Regions from separate parts of the Streptomyces sp. JH34 genome, predicted to be linked through region 1. Evidence: riboswitches for the same ligand, from Rfam matches in the RefSeq annotation. Region 1 holds a riboswitch; the other holds the start of a gene.
What was found. Region 1 has a riboswitch for cyclic di-AMP ahead of LWJ43_RS19295 (LysM peptidoglycan-binding domain-containing protein). Riboswitches for the same ligand answer to the same signal wherever they lie in the genome.
Positions count from the first base shown of each region.

Region 1 (5,318 bases):
CGCCATCGAGGAGGCGTACGAACTGGTCGAGGCCATCGAGGACGGTGACCGCGAGGAACTGCGCGAGGAACTCGGCGACGTCCTGCTGCAGGTCGTCTTCCACGCGCGCATCGCGCAGGAGGACGAGGAGGAGCCGTTCGGCATCGACGACGTCGCGGCCACGATCGTCGAGAAGCTGATCCACCGTCATCCCCATGTGTTCGGCGACGAGACCGCCGAGACGCCGGAGGACGTCCACGCCCACTGGCTCCGCACGAAGGCGATCGAGAAGCAGCGCGCGTCGGTCACCGACGGGGTGCCGCTCGGTCAGCCGGGCCTGGCGCTGGCGGCCAAGCTCGGCAGCAGGGCCCGCGCCGCGGGCCTCGGCACCGCGCTCCCCGAGGGCGAGGGGGTCGGCTACCGCCTGCTGGCTCTAGCGGTACGGGCGGAGCAGGACGGCACGGACCCGGAGGCCGCCCTGCGGGCCGCAGCCCGCGCCTACCGGGACGCGATCCGGGCGGCGGAGGGACTCGGGGCCGGCCCGGATAGCGTCGAGGGGTGAACGACAGCCCCGATACGCCCTCCGCGCCGGACGCGGCGGCCGATACGCCCTCCGCGCCGGACGCAGCTCCCGAACTCTTCACCTGGGAGTTCGCCACCGACCCGTACCCCGCCTACGCCTGGCTCCGCGAACACAGCCCCGTGCACCGCACGACGCTGCCCAGCGGGGTCGAGGCCTGGCTGGTGACCCGGTACGCCGACGCCCGGCAGGCACTCGCCGACACCCGGCTCTCCAAGAACCCGGCCCACCACGCGGGGTCCGCGAACGCCAAGGGCAAGACGGGCATCCCCGGGGAGCGCAAGGCGGAGCTGACGACGCACCTGCTGAACATCGACCCGCCGGACCACACCCGGCTGCGCCGGCTCGTGTCCAAGGCGTTCACCCCGCGCCGGGTCGCGGAGTTCGCGCCGCGCGTGCAGGAGCTGACGGACCGCCTCATCGACGGCTTCGCCGAGAAGGGGGAGGCGGACCTCATCCACGACTTCGCGTTCCCCCTGCCCATCTACGCGATCTGCGACCTGCTGGGCGTGCCGCGCGAGGACCAGGACGACTTCCGTGACTGGGCGGGCATGATGATCCGGCACGGCGGGGGGCCGCGCGGCGGGGTCGCCAGATCGGTCAAGAAGATGCGCGGCTATCTCGCCGAGCTCATCCACCGCAAGCGGGAGAGCCCGGGTGACGACCTGATCTCGGGGCTGATCCGGGCGAGCGACCACGGCGAGCACCTCAGCGAGAACGAGGCAGCCGCCATGGCGTTCATTTTGTTGTTCGCCGGTTTCGAGACGACGGTGAACCTCATCGGCAACGGCACCTACGCACTGCTGCGCGATCCGTCCCAGCGCGAGCGGCTGCAACGCTCCCTGGCGGCGGGGGAGACGGAACTGCTCGCCACGGGCATCGAGGAGCTGCTGCGCTACGACGGGCCGGTGGAGCTCGCGACATGGCGCTACGCCACCGAGCCCGTGACCCTGGGAGGACAGGACATCGCGGCCGGGGACCCCGTACTCGTGGTTCTGGCCGCCGCGGATCGGGATCCGGACAGATTCCAGAATGCGGACACCCTGGATCTCGCTCGGAGTGACAACCAGCACCTGGGCTACGGGCACGGAATCCACTACTGCCTGGGAGCTCCGCTGGCCCGCCTGGAGGGGCAGGTGGCTCTGGCGACACTGCTGCGACGCCTCCCCGACCTGCGGCTCGCTGCGGAACCTGCCGATTTGCGCTGGCGCGGCGGGCTCATCATGCGTGGACTACGCACCCTTCCCGTGGAGTTCGGTCCCGTACGGCCGGCGGGGGAAGGTGACACGCTGTCAACTCTGTGACTTTCACGTGATCTCCGCTGCATCGACTTGTGACACACGTTCGAGTAGGGCTAGGTTCACCGTTCGACTCACCCGTCACATGTCAGTCACACGGAAGGCAATCCCATGGGCTCCGCGACCGGCAGACACCGCCGCCCTCGCCAGGCACCCGCCATCGTCGTCGCCGCAGGCGTGACCGGATCGGCCATCGCCATCCCGCTGCTCGGCGCGGGCGGCGCACAAGCCGCCGACGCGTCGACCTGGGACCGGGTCGCCGAATGCGAGAGCGGCGGCATGTGGAGTGCCGACCTGGGCAACGGCTACTACGGAGGCCTGCAGTTCTCGCAGGACACCTGGAAGGCCTACGGAGGTACGGACTTCGCTTCTCGCGCCGACCTCGCGAGCCGCTCGCAGCAGATAGCCGTCGCCGAGAAGGTGCTGGACGACAAGGGGCCGCAGGCGTGGCCCAGCTGCGCCGTGATCTCCGGGCTGGCCCTGGACGGGACCCTGCCGGGCATCGACCCGGGCGGCGATCCTTCGGCCGAGGCCTCCGGCACCGCCACCGGGACGCCCTCCGCCGAGGCGACGGATCCGTCGTCCACGGCGGACGACGCGGACCGGCAGGACGACGCCGGCTCGAAGGGCGAGGCGAAGGGGAACACCTCCGGCGGTACGGCGGCCGAGAGCGACGAAGCGGACAGGACCGGCGCGTCGCAGTCCGCCACTCCGTCCCCCGAGGCTTCCGGCGCGGCGAAGGACGACACGGCGAAGGGCGACGCGGCGAAGGGTGACGCGGCGAAGGGCGGGAAGCACCGCGGCACGCCGGCTCCCGAGGGCAGCGCCGAGGGCAGCGCCGGGTCGGAGCTGGACGAGGGGCGCGAGTCCGGCCGGCACGCCTCACGCGGTGACTCCGGGGCCCGTGAGGGCGCCGAGGGGACGTACACCGTCCGCGAGGGCGACAACCTCTGGGCGATCGCCGACACGCAGGAGCTCGCCGGCGGCTGGACCGCTCTCTACGAGGCCAACAAGGACGAGCTGGGTTCCGACCCGGACCTGATCCTGCCCGGCCAGAGCCTGGAACTCGGACTCGGGGCGGACACGCAGGAGCCGGTGGCTCCGGAGACCGCTGCGGCCAACTGATCAAAAGCGGGAAAACACCCCGAAAGCGGGGGCAGTTAAGAGACCTATGTCCACTTATGCGTAAGTGAGACATGGGTCTCTTTGCGTCAACTGGTGCGCTCGGTCCGTCCGGTCCGTCCATTTTGGCCATGACCTGCGAAAACAAACCGCAGGGCGGAGCCGTTAAGTGCTGATTAGCCGTTATGTCCATCTTTGAATGTGGGGGTTGCGTGTGTCTACGGTCGGAGCCGCTCGCACCGCGGGCACCTTCGACCGTCACGCCGAATCCTGCCGTCGGCCGAAGGGGACCGACGCGTAAAGCGCCGTAGGCAGGAGCGGGGGACCCAGGTAAGTGCCGGTACCCGGCCGTCGGAAGACGGCTGGAGGACCGGCTGGGGGTGAAGCCGTCCGCGAGTGCGGGTGGCCGGGCAACTCACAGGCCCGAACCCGACAGCTCACCTCGTAGGCGTCGGTGAGGAGAACCATGCTGCTTTCCAGCAAGGGCAAGCACCGTCGCCCGTCCAAGGCCGTCCGCATCGCGACCCTGGCCGGTGTCACCGGTGCCGCCGTCGCCGTCCCGCTGATGGGCGCGACCGGTGCCTCCGCCGCCTCCGTCGACACCTGGGACGCCGTCGCCCAGTGCGAGTCCGGTGGCAACTGGTCCATCAACACCGGCAACGGCTACTACGGCGGTCTGCAGTTCTCGGCGTCCAGCTGGGCCGCCGCCGGCGGTACGCAGTACGCCGCCCGCGCCGACCTGGCCACCAAGGGCCAGCAGATAGCCACCGCCGAGAAGCTCCTCGAACTGCAGGGCCCGGGAGCCTGGGCCTGCGCCGGTGCCGGCGGCCTGACGAACGACGGTGTGGACCCGGGCGTCGACACCGGCTCCGGCAAGAACGGCGACACGGACCCGCAGGCCGCGCCGGAGCGCAAGGCCGAGCAGCCCACCACGCGCAGCGAGAAGCGCACGGCTCCCGAGAAGACCGTCACCACCCCGACCGGCCAGAAGGTCGAGAAGGGCGACGGCGAGTACAAGGTGAAGGCCGGCGACACCCTCGGCAAGATCGCCGACGCCAAGAAGGTCAAGGGCGGCTGGGAGAAGCTCTTCAAGCTGAACGACGACATCGTCGACGACGCGGACCTGATCTTCCCGGGGCAGCAGCTCCACCTGAAGTAGTCGCAACCGGTCCGGGGTCCCCCCTCCTGCCCCGGCGGCCCGGCCCGGCCCGGCGCGCATACCCCCCGCGCGCCGGGCCGCGGCCGTGTCAGGGGCTCCACGGCGGGCGTGATCCCGGTGCGCCCGCAGGGCCGCCCCGAGGGCGCGCGTTCAGTTCTTGTGGTTACTCGCCAGTAGAATTCTGGAGCTTTGCCCGTAATGCAGGCCCTTGGGTCCTTTTTCGTCCCAGGGGACGGGCGGACGGCCGACGCAGCGGGCCGAGCCGGTTAGGCTCGTGGCGCAAGGCCACAGTGACCCTGCACAACCAGTGTCAGATCCCAGAAGGAGATGCCTCGTGCCGTCCATCGACGTCGTCGTAGCCAGGGAAATCCTCGACTCCCGGGGCAACCCCACGGTCGAGGTCGAGGTTGGCCTCGACGACGGCAGCACGGGACGTGCTGCTGTCCCGTCCGGAGCCTCCACCGGCGCGTTCGAGGCCATCGAGCTTCGCGACGGTGACCCCAACCGCTACCAGGGCAAGGGCGTCGAGAAGGCCGTCCTCGCCGTGATCGAGCAGATCGGCCCGGAGCTCGTCGGCTACGACGCCACCGAGCAGCGCCTCATCGACCAGGCGATGTTCGACCTGGACGCCACCGAGAACAAGGGCTCCCTCGGCGCCAACGCCATCCTCGGTGTCTCGCTGGCCGTGGCGCACGCCGCGTCCGAGGCCTCCGACCTCCCGCTGTTCCGCTACCTCGGCGGCCCGAACGCGCACCTGCTGCCCGTTCCGATGATGAACATCCTGAACGGCGGCTCGCACGCCGACTCCAACGTGGACATCCAGGAGTTCATGATCGCGCCGATCGGCGCCGAGTCGTTCTCCGAGGCCCTTCGCTGGGGCGCGGAGATCTACCACACGCTGAAGAAGGTCCTGAAGACCAAGGGCCTGTCCACCGGTCTCGGTGACGAGGGCGGCTTCGCCCCCAACCTCGAGTCCAACCGCGCCGCCCTCGACCTCATCCTCGAGGCCGTCAAGGAGGCCGGTTACGTCCCGGGCCGCGACATCGCGCTCGCGCTCGACGTCGCCGCGTCCGAGTTCTACAAGGACGGCGTCTACGAGTTCGAGGGCAAGTCCCGCTCGGCCGCCGAGATGACCGAGTACTACGAGGAGCTCGTCTCCGCGTACCCGCTGGTCTCCATC
Region 1 is NZ_JAJSOO010000001.1:4,308,200-4,313,517, forward strand. Features, by position in the region: gene LWJ43_RS19280 (nucleoside triphosphate pyrophosphohydrolase) at 1-541, shown strand, start outside; gene LWJ43_RS19285 (cytochrome P450 family protein) at 538-1,863, shown strand; gene LWJ43_RS19290 (transglycosylase family protein) at 1,969-2,982, shown strand; cyclic di-AMP (ydaO/yuaA leader) riboswitch at 3,273-3,445, shown strand; gene LWJ43_RS19295 (LysM peptidoglycan-binding domain-containing protein) at 3,446-4,138, shown strand; gene eno (phosphopyruvate hydratase) at 4,473-5,318, shown strand, end outside.

Region 2 (5,318 bases), 3.6 Mb from region 1:
GGTGACCATGACGGTGCCGACCGCTTGCGTCAGGTCGGCCACCGCCCGCTCGAAGCGTTCCGCCACGTCGTCCGGGTCGGACCCGGGACGGAGGATGTCGTTGCCGCCCGCGCAGAAGCTCACCAGATCGGGGGCCATCTCCTTGGCGCGGGGGACCTGTTCCTCGACTACCTGGTCGAGGAGGCGTCCGCGTACGGCGAGATTGGCGTACCGGAAATGCCCGTGCGAGTCGTCCAGGGGTCCGACCATCGCATCTGGGACCGGGAGCTGGTCCGCGAGGAGGACCGCGAACCGGTCCGCCCAGCCGACGAGCGTCCCGCCAGGGCCGGGGTCTCCGACGCCCTCGGTGAAACTGTCGCCGATCGCCGCGTACGACCCGATGATGCCTCGTTGTCTGTTTCTCGAATCGTCTGCCACAAGGGCTTATCCTGCACCTTCGAATGTGACCTACGCGACCGTAATAGGGGGTTGACGGGTGGTGAGAAAGACCACCTGGTCAGTTTTTGGTAAAGCAGGAATAAGGAGAGGGGCGGTGCGCCTCGGCGCACCGCCCCTCTCCCCGGCCCTCAGGTGGTGTGCCTCAGATGGACACACCGTGCGAACGCAGGTAGGCGATCGGGTCGACGTCCGAGCCGTAGCTCGGGCCGGTCCGGACCTCGAAGTGGAGGTGCGGGCCGGTGGAGTTGCCCGTGGAGCCGGAGAGGCCGATCTGCTGGCCGCCGGTGACGGTCTGACCGGTCGAGACCTCGAGCGAGGACAGGTGGGCGTACTGCGAGTACATGCCGTCGCTGTGCTGGATGACGACCTCGTTGCCGTACGAGCCGCTCCAGCCGGCGGAGACCACGGTGCCCTCGCCGATGGACCGGACGCTGGTGCCGGAGGCCGCCTGGAAGTCGGATCCGGTGTGGTAGCCGCTGGACCAGCTGGCGCCCGAGGCGCGGTACTGGGTCGTGACGTCGGCGTTCTCGACCGGGGTGGTCCAGCCGGAGGTGTTGCTCTCCGACGCGGCGGAGTCGGCGGTCTTCGCGGCGGTCTCCTGCGCCGGGGCGGCCGCCTTCTCGGCCGGAGCGGCCTTCTTGGCCGTCGACGGGGCGGCCTTGGAGGGCGCGGCCTCGGCGGAGCCGGACGCCTTGGCGCCGAGCGTCAGCTTCATGCCCGGAAGGATCAGGCTCGGGTTACCGCCGACGACGTCGCGGTTGTCCTTGTACAGCTTCTGCCAGCCGCCCTTGACCTCGTGGTCGGCAGCGATCTTGGCCAGGTAGTCGCCGGAGACCACGGAGTAGGTCTTCGGGGAGCTCTTCGCGGCCGAGGCGGGAGCGCTGTGGGCGGCGACGGGCTTGGCCGGCGCCGCCTGCTCGGCGGCGTGGGCGCCGGTGGCGCCGATCAGCGGGAGGGCGAGGACGGCGCCGCCGGTACCCGCGGCAAGGACGCCTCGGGAGATCGGGCCGGTCTTCGTACGACGGTGCTTGCCTTTTGCGGGCATGGGGGATTTCCTCTCCGGCGCCTGCGAGGTGAGCTGTCGGGTTCGGACTGGAGATGCCCGGCCGCGCGGTGCGCGTCTTGACCCCGAGCCGTACCGGATCACTCCGGACGGCGACTTACCTGGTTCCCCCGCTCCTGCCACACGTGAGTCGGTGCGGATTCCGGGCGGCGGCAGGATTAGGCGTTCCGTCCGGATTGACCGTGACCGTAAACGAGCCGGGACGCCGCGAACAAGCGGCCGATCGCGAACCGGAATCCACTCTTCAATTCCGTCGCGGAATTACCGTCACACTCCGTGGATTACGGATCTTGGCATTCCGCGCGGCGTCAGGAATACCCACCCGCGCGTTCGCCACACACCGTCACGGATATGATCCCGCTCACCCACCTCACCCCATCTCCCGTACAAGCGGGGCATGTTCTGCCATATGCATCAATACGGACATCTCGCGGTCATCACTCGGCGCGGTGGGTCCGCCGCCACGACCGAGACGGTTGCGAGATGCGGCCATGTCGTATGGTCGCGAGCGTGCCCCGTCGGCGAGCGGCGCCGGCGCCCGACACTCCAGGAGTCCCTGTGACGCAGCTGCCAGAGGTCCCGCCGGCCGGCCACGGTCCGAAGGACGTCGAACTGACCGGCGTCCGCAACTTCCGCGACGTCGGTGGGCTACCGACCGTGGACGGCCGCGCCGTGCGCTACGGGCGCCTCTACCGCAGCGGTCACCTCGCGCACGCCACGGAGGCCGACGCCGCGTTCCTCGCCGGGCTCGGACTGCACACGGTCTTCGACTTCCGCAACGCGGCCGACCACAAGCTGGACGGCCTCGACGTGGAACTGCCCGGCGTCAGGAACGTCAGCATCCCCCTTTCCGACCCGGCAGACGGCGCCGAGTTCTGGCGGCTGGTGCGCGACGGGAACATCCAGCAGTTGCGCTCGATCCTGGCGGACGGCAAGGGCACGGAGCGGATGGTCACCTCGTACCGCTCGATCATCAAGGACCGCACCGCCGAACACAGCCGCGTACTGCACGCCCTCGCGGAGGACAGCGTGCCGGCGCTGATGCACTGCGCGGCGGGCAAGGACCGCGCGGGTCTCTCGATCGCGGTCTCGCTGCTGGCCGTCGGTGTCGAGAGGGAGGCCATCGAGGCCGACTACCTCAAGTCGAACGACGCGCACCGCCGCTACAAGGTGCGGCGCAGCGACACCTCTCCCACGGGGATGTCCGACGAGGTGATGGAACTGCTCAATCCGCTCTTCGGGGCACAGGCCGAGTACCTGGCCGCGGCGTTCTCGACCATCGAGGAGGTCTGGGGCAGCACCGACCGCTACCTCCGCGACGGACTGGGGATCAGCGCGGAGACCCGCGCGAAGCTGCGCGAGCGGCTCGTCGAGGACGCGTGACGCCCGGGCTCAGCCTTTACCCGCGACGGTGAAGAGGAGGAAGAGGAAGGCCGCGATGACATGTCCGGCCACCAGATAGGCGAAGAGCCGGATCACGACGCCACGGGGCATGCGCCGCTCCTGGGTGTCCGCGCTCTTCTGCCTGCGCGGGGTAAGTGGGTCGTAGTGCTCCGAATCGGACATGCCGGTCCTCTCTCTCCCGACCGTCCGGGTCGGGGTGACGAATCAGTCGAACGGTGTGGGCGGGCCGGATCAGAGCCGGTGGGCCCCGCCGCCGAGGCAGAGGTCCGCGGTCGGGCTCTGCAGCAGCGTATGGACGAACAGCAGGCGCGCTCCCCCGATGTCGAGGGCCGCGATCCGATGCGGGGTGAGGGAATCGAAGTGCGCGCTGTCACCCGGATCGAGGTCGTGCACGGTCTCCCCGAGCACGACGCGGAGCCGGCCGTCGAGGACGTACAGCCACTCCTCCCCGGGATGGACGCGCACGAGGTCGCCCTCGGTGCCGTAGGGGACGCGGACCCGCAGCGCCTGCATGGCGCGGCCCGATCCGCCGGCCTGCCGGTAGAGCCAGCCACCTCCCTCGGTTCCGCTCGCGCCCTCGAGCGGGCCCCCTCGGACGATCGCGTCACGTTCGGGCGGCATCTCACCCAGAAGCTCGGAGACGGTCGTACCGTAGACGCGGGCGAGGCCCAGGAGCATCGGCAGCGAGGGCTGCCTCCGGCCCGTTTCGAGCCGGGACAGGTGGGCCGGGGAGAGCCCCGCTCGCCCGGCCGCGGCCTCCAGGGTGAGGCCCCGGTTGCGGCGCAGGTCGCGCAGTCGCGGCGCGATCCCGGGAAGCTCGTCGGCCACCGCTCCGTCAGGAGGATTCATGCCTCCATTGAGCCAGGACCTTTCCTCGGAGGCAAATAAGTTGCCTCCGAGGCAAAATCAGCGGTTGGCGACCGCCTGTTTCACCAGGGTCCTGCCGAAGTCCCATACCAGCCCGCCCCCGCTGTGCGCGTCATCCATGACGGCGGTGAAGGCGGCCACGAAGCGGTCGACCTCGGGCTCCCCGATGACCAGCGGCGGGATCAGCTTGATCACCTCCAGGTGATCACCTGAGACCTGGGTGAGGATCCGGTGCTTCTGCAGGAGCGGCACGACGACCATCTGCGCGAAGAGACCCTTGCGGGCCGCCTGCAGCATGGCCCATCGGCTCCGGAGCTTCAGGGAGGACGGCCGGCCGAACTCGATGCCGATCATCAGCCCCCGGCCGCGGACCTCGTGCAGCAGTTCGTACCGTCCGACGAGTGCGGCGAGCCGTTCGCGCAGCAGATCACCGGTGCGACGGGCGTTCAAGACGGTCTCCTCCTCCTCCATCACCGCGAGGACGGCCAGCCCCGCCGCCATGGCCTGGGCGTTGGAGCCGAAGCTCGCCGAGTGGACGAGGACCCGGTCCATGGACGAGTAGACACGCTTGAAGATCCAGTCCTTGCCCAGCGTCGCCCCGACCGGCACGTAGCCGCCGGACAGCGCCTTCGCGACGCAGAGCAGATCGGGTTCGACCCCCGCCTCGTGCTGGTACGCGTAGAAGTCTCCGGTCCTGCCCAGACCGGTCTGCACCTCGTCCACGATGAGCACGGCCTTGTGCCGGTGCAGCAGTTCCTGTGCCTCCCGGAGGAAACCGGGTGGTGAGGCGTGGACGCCCTTGCCCTGGATCGGCTCGACGACGAGGCCGGCCACGTCGCCGCGCCGCAGCTCGCGCCTCAGCGCTTCCAGGTCGCCGAGGGTGATGGCGGTGTCGGGCAGCAGGGGTGCGAACCCGTCCCGGAAGCCCTTCTCACCGTTGACGGAGAGCGAGCCGGTCGTCAGCCCGTGGAAGGCGTGGTCGCAGTAGAGGATCCGGGGCTTGCCCGTGGCGTACCGGGCGAACTTCAGGGCGGTCTCGACCGCCTCCGTGCCACTGTTGCCGAAGAACACCCGGTCCAGGTGCGGGCTGTGCGCGAGCAGCTTCTCGGCCAGCAGGCCGGGCAGGGGCTGGCAGTCGAATCGAGTGAGGTCGGCCAGCGAGGCGTCCAGGACGTCATGGAGCGCCCGGCGTACGACGGGGTGGTGCCTGCCGAGACCCATCACGCCGAAGCCGGCGAGCATGTCGAGGTAGTCGTTGCCTTCCGCGTCCCAGAAGTACGCGCCCTCGGCCCGCTCGTAGACCTTGTCGAAGCCGAGGGTGTGGAGCATCCGCGGCAGCTGGTGGTTCAGGTGCCGGGTGTGCAGGTCGTAGCGTTCGGCGCCCCGCTCCTCGAGGAGCCGTGCCAGGTCGAAGCCCTTCCCCTGGTCGTTCATGCCCCGTTCTCCTTCGGCATGCGGCGCCCTCCCGTCGCTGGGCGGCGCTCCAGCGCCGCGCTGATGCGGCCGGCGATCTCCACCGGCGTGAGCCCGATCTCGGCGAGTACCT
Region 2 is NZ_JAJSOO010000001.1:698,294-703,611, forward strand. Features, by position in the region: gene LWJ43_RS03300 (SGNH/GDSL hydrolase family protein) at 1-417, opposite strand, end outside; gene LWJ43_RS03305 (M23 family metallopeptidase) at 581-1,483, opposite strand; cyclic di-AMP (ydaO/yuaA leader) riboswitch at 1,487-1,647, opposite strand; gene LWJ43_RS03310 (tyrosine-protein phosphatase) at 2,060-2,884, shown strand; gene LWJ43_RS03315 (DUF6126 family protein) at 2,894-3,067, opposite strand; gene LWJ43_RS03320 (helix-turn-helix domain-containing protein) at 3,137-3,754, opposite strand; gene LWJ43_RS03325 (aspartate aminotransferase family protein) at 3,812-5,206, opposite strand; gene dxs (1-deoxy-D-xylulose-5-phosphate synthase) at 5,203-5,318, opposite strand, start outside.
Region 2: it holds a riboswitch for cyclic di-AMP, as region 1 does, so the genes downstream of both, LWJ43_RS03305 (M23 family metallopeptidase) here and LWJ43_RS19295 (LysM peptidoglycan-binding domain-containing protein) in region 1, are expected to answer to the same signal.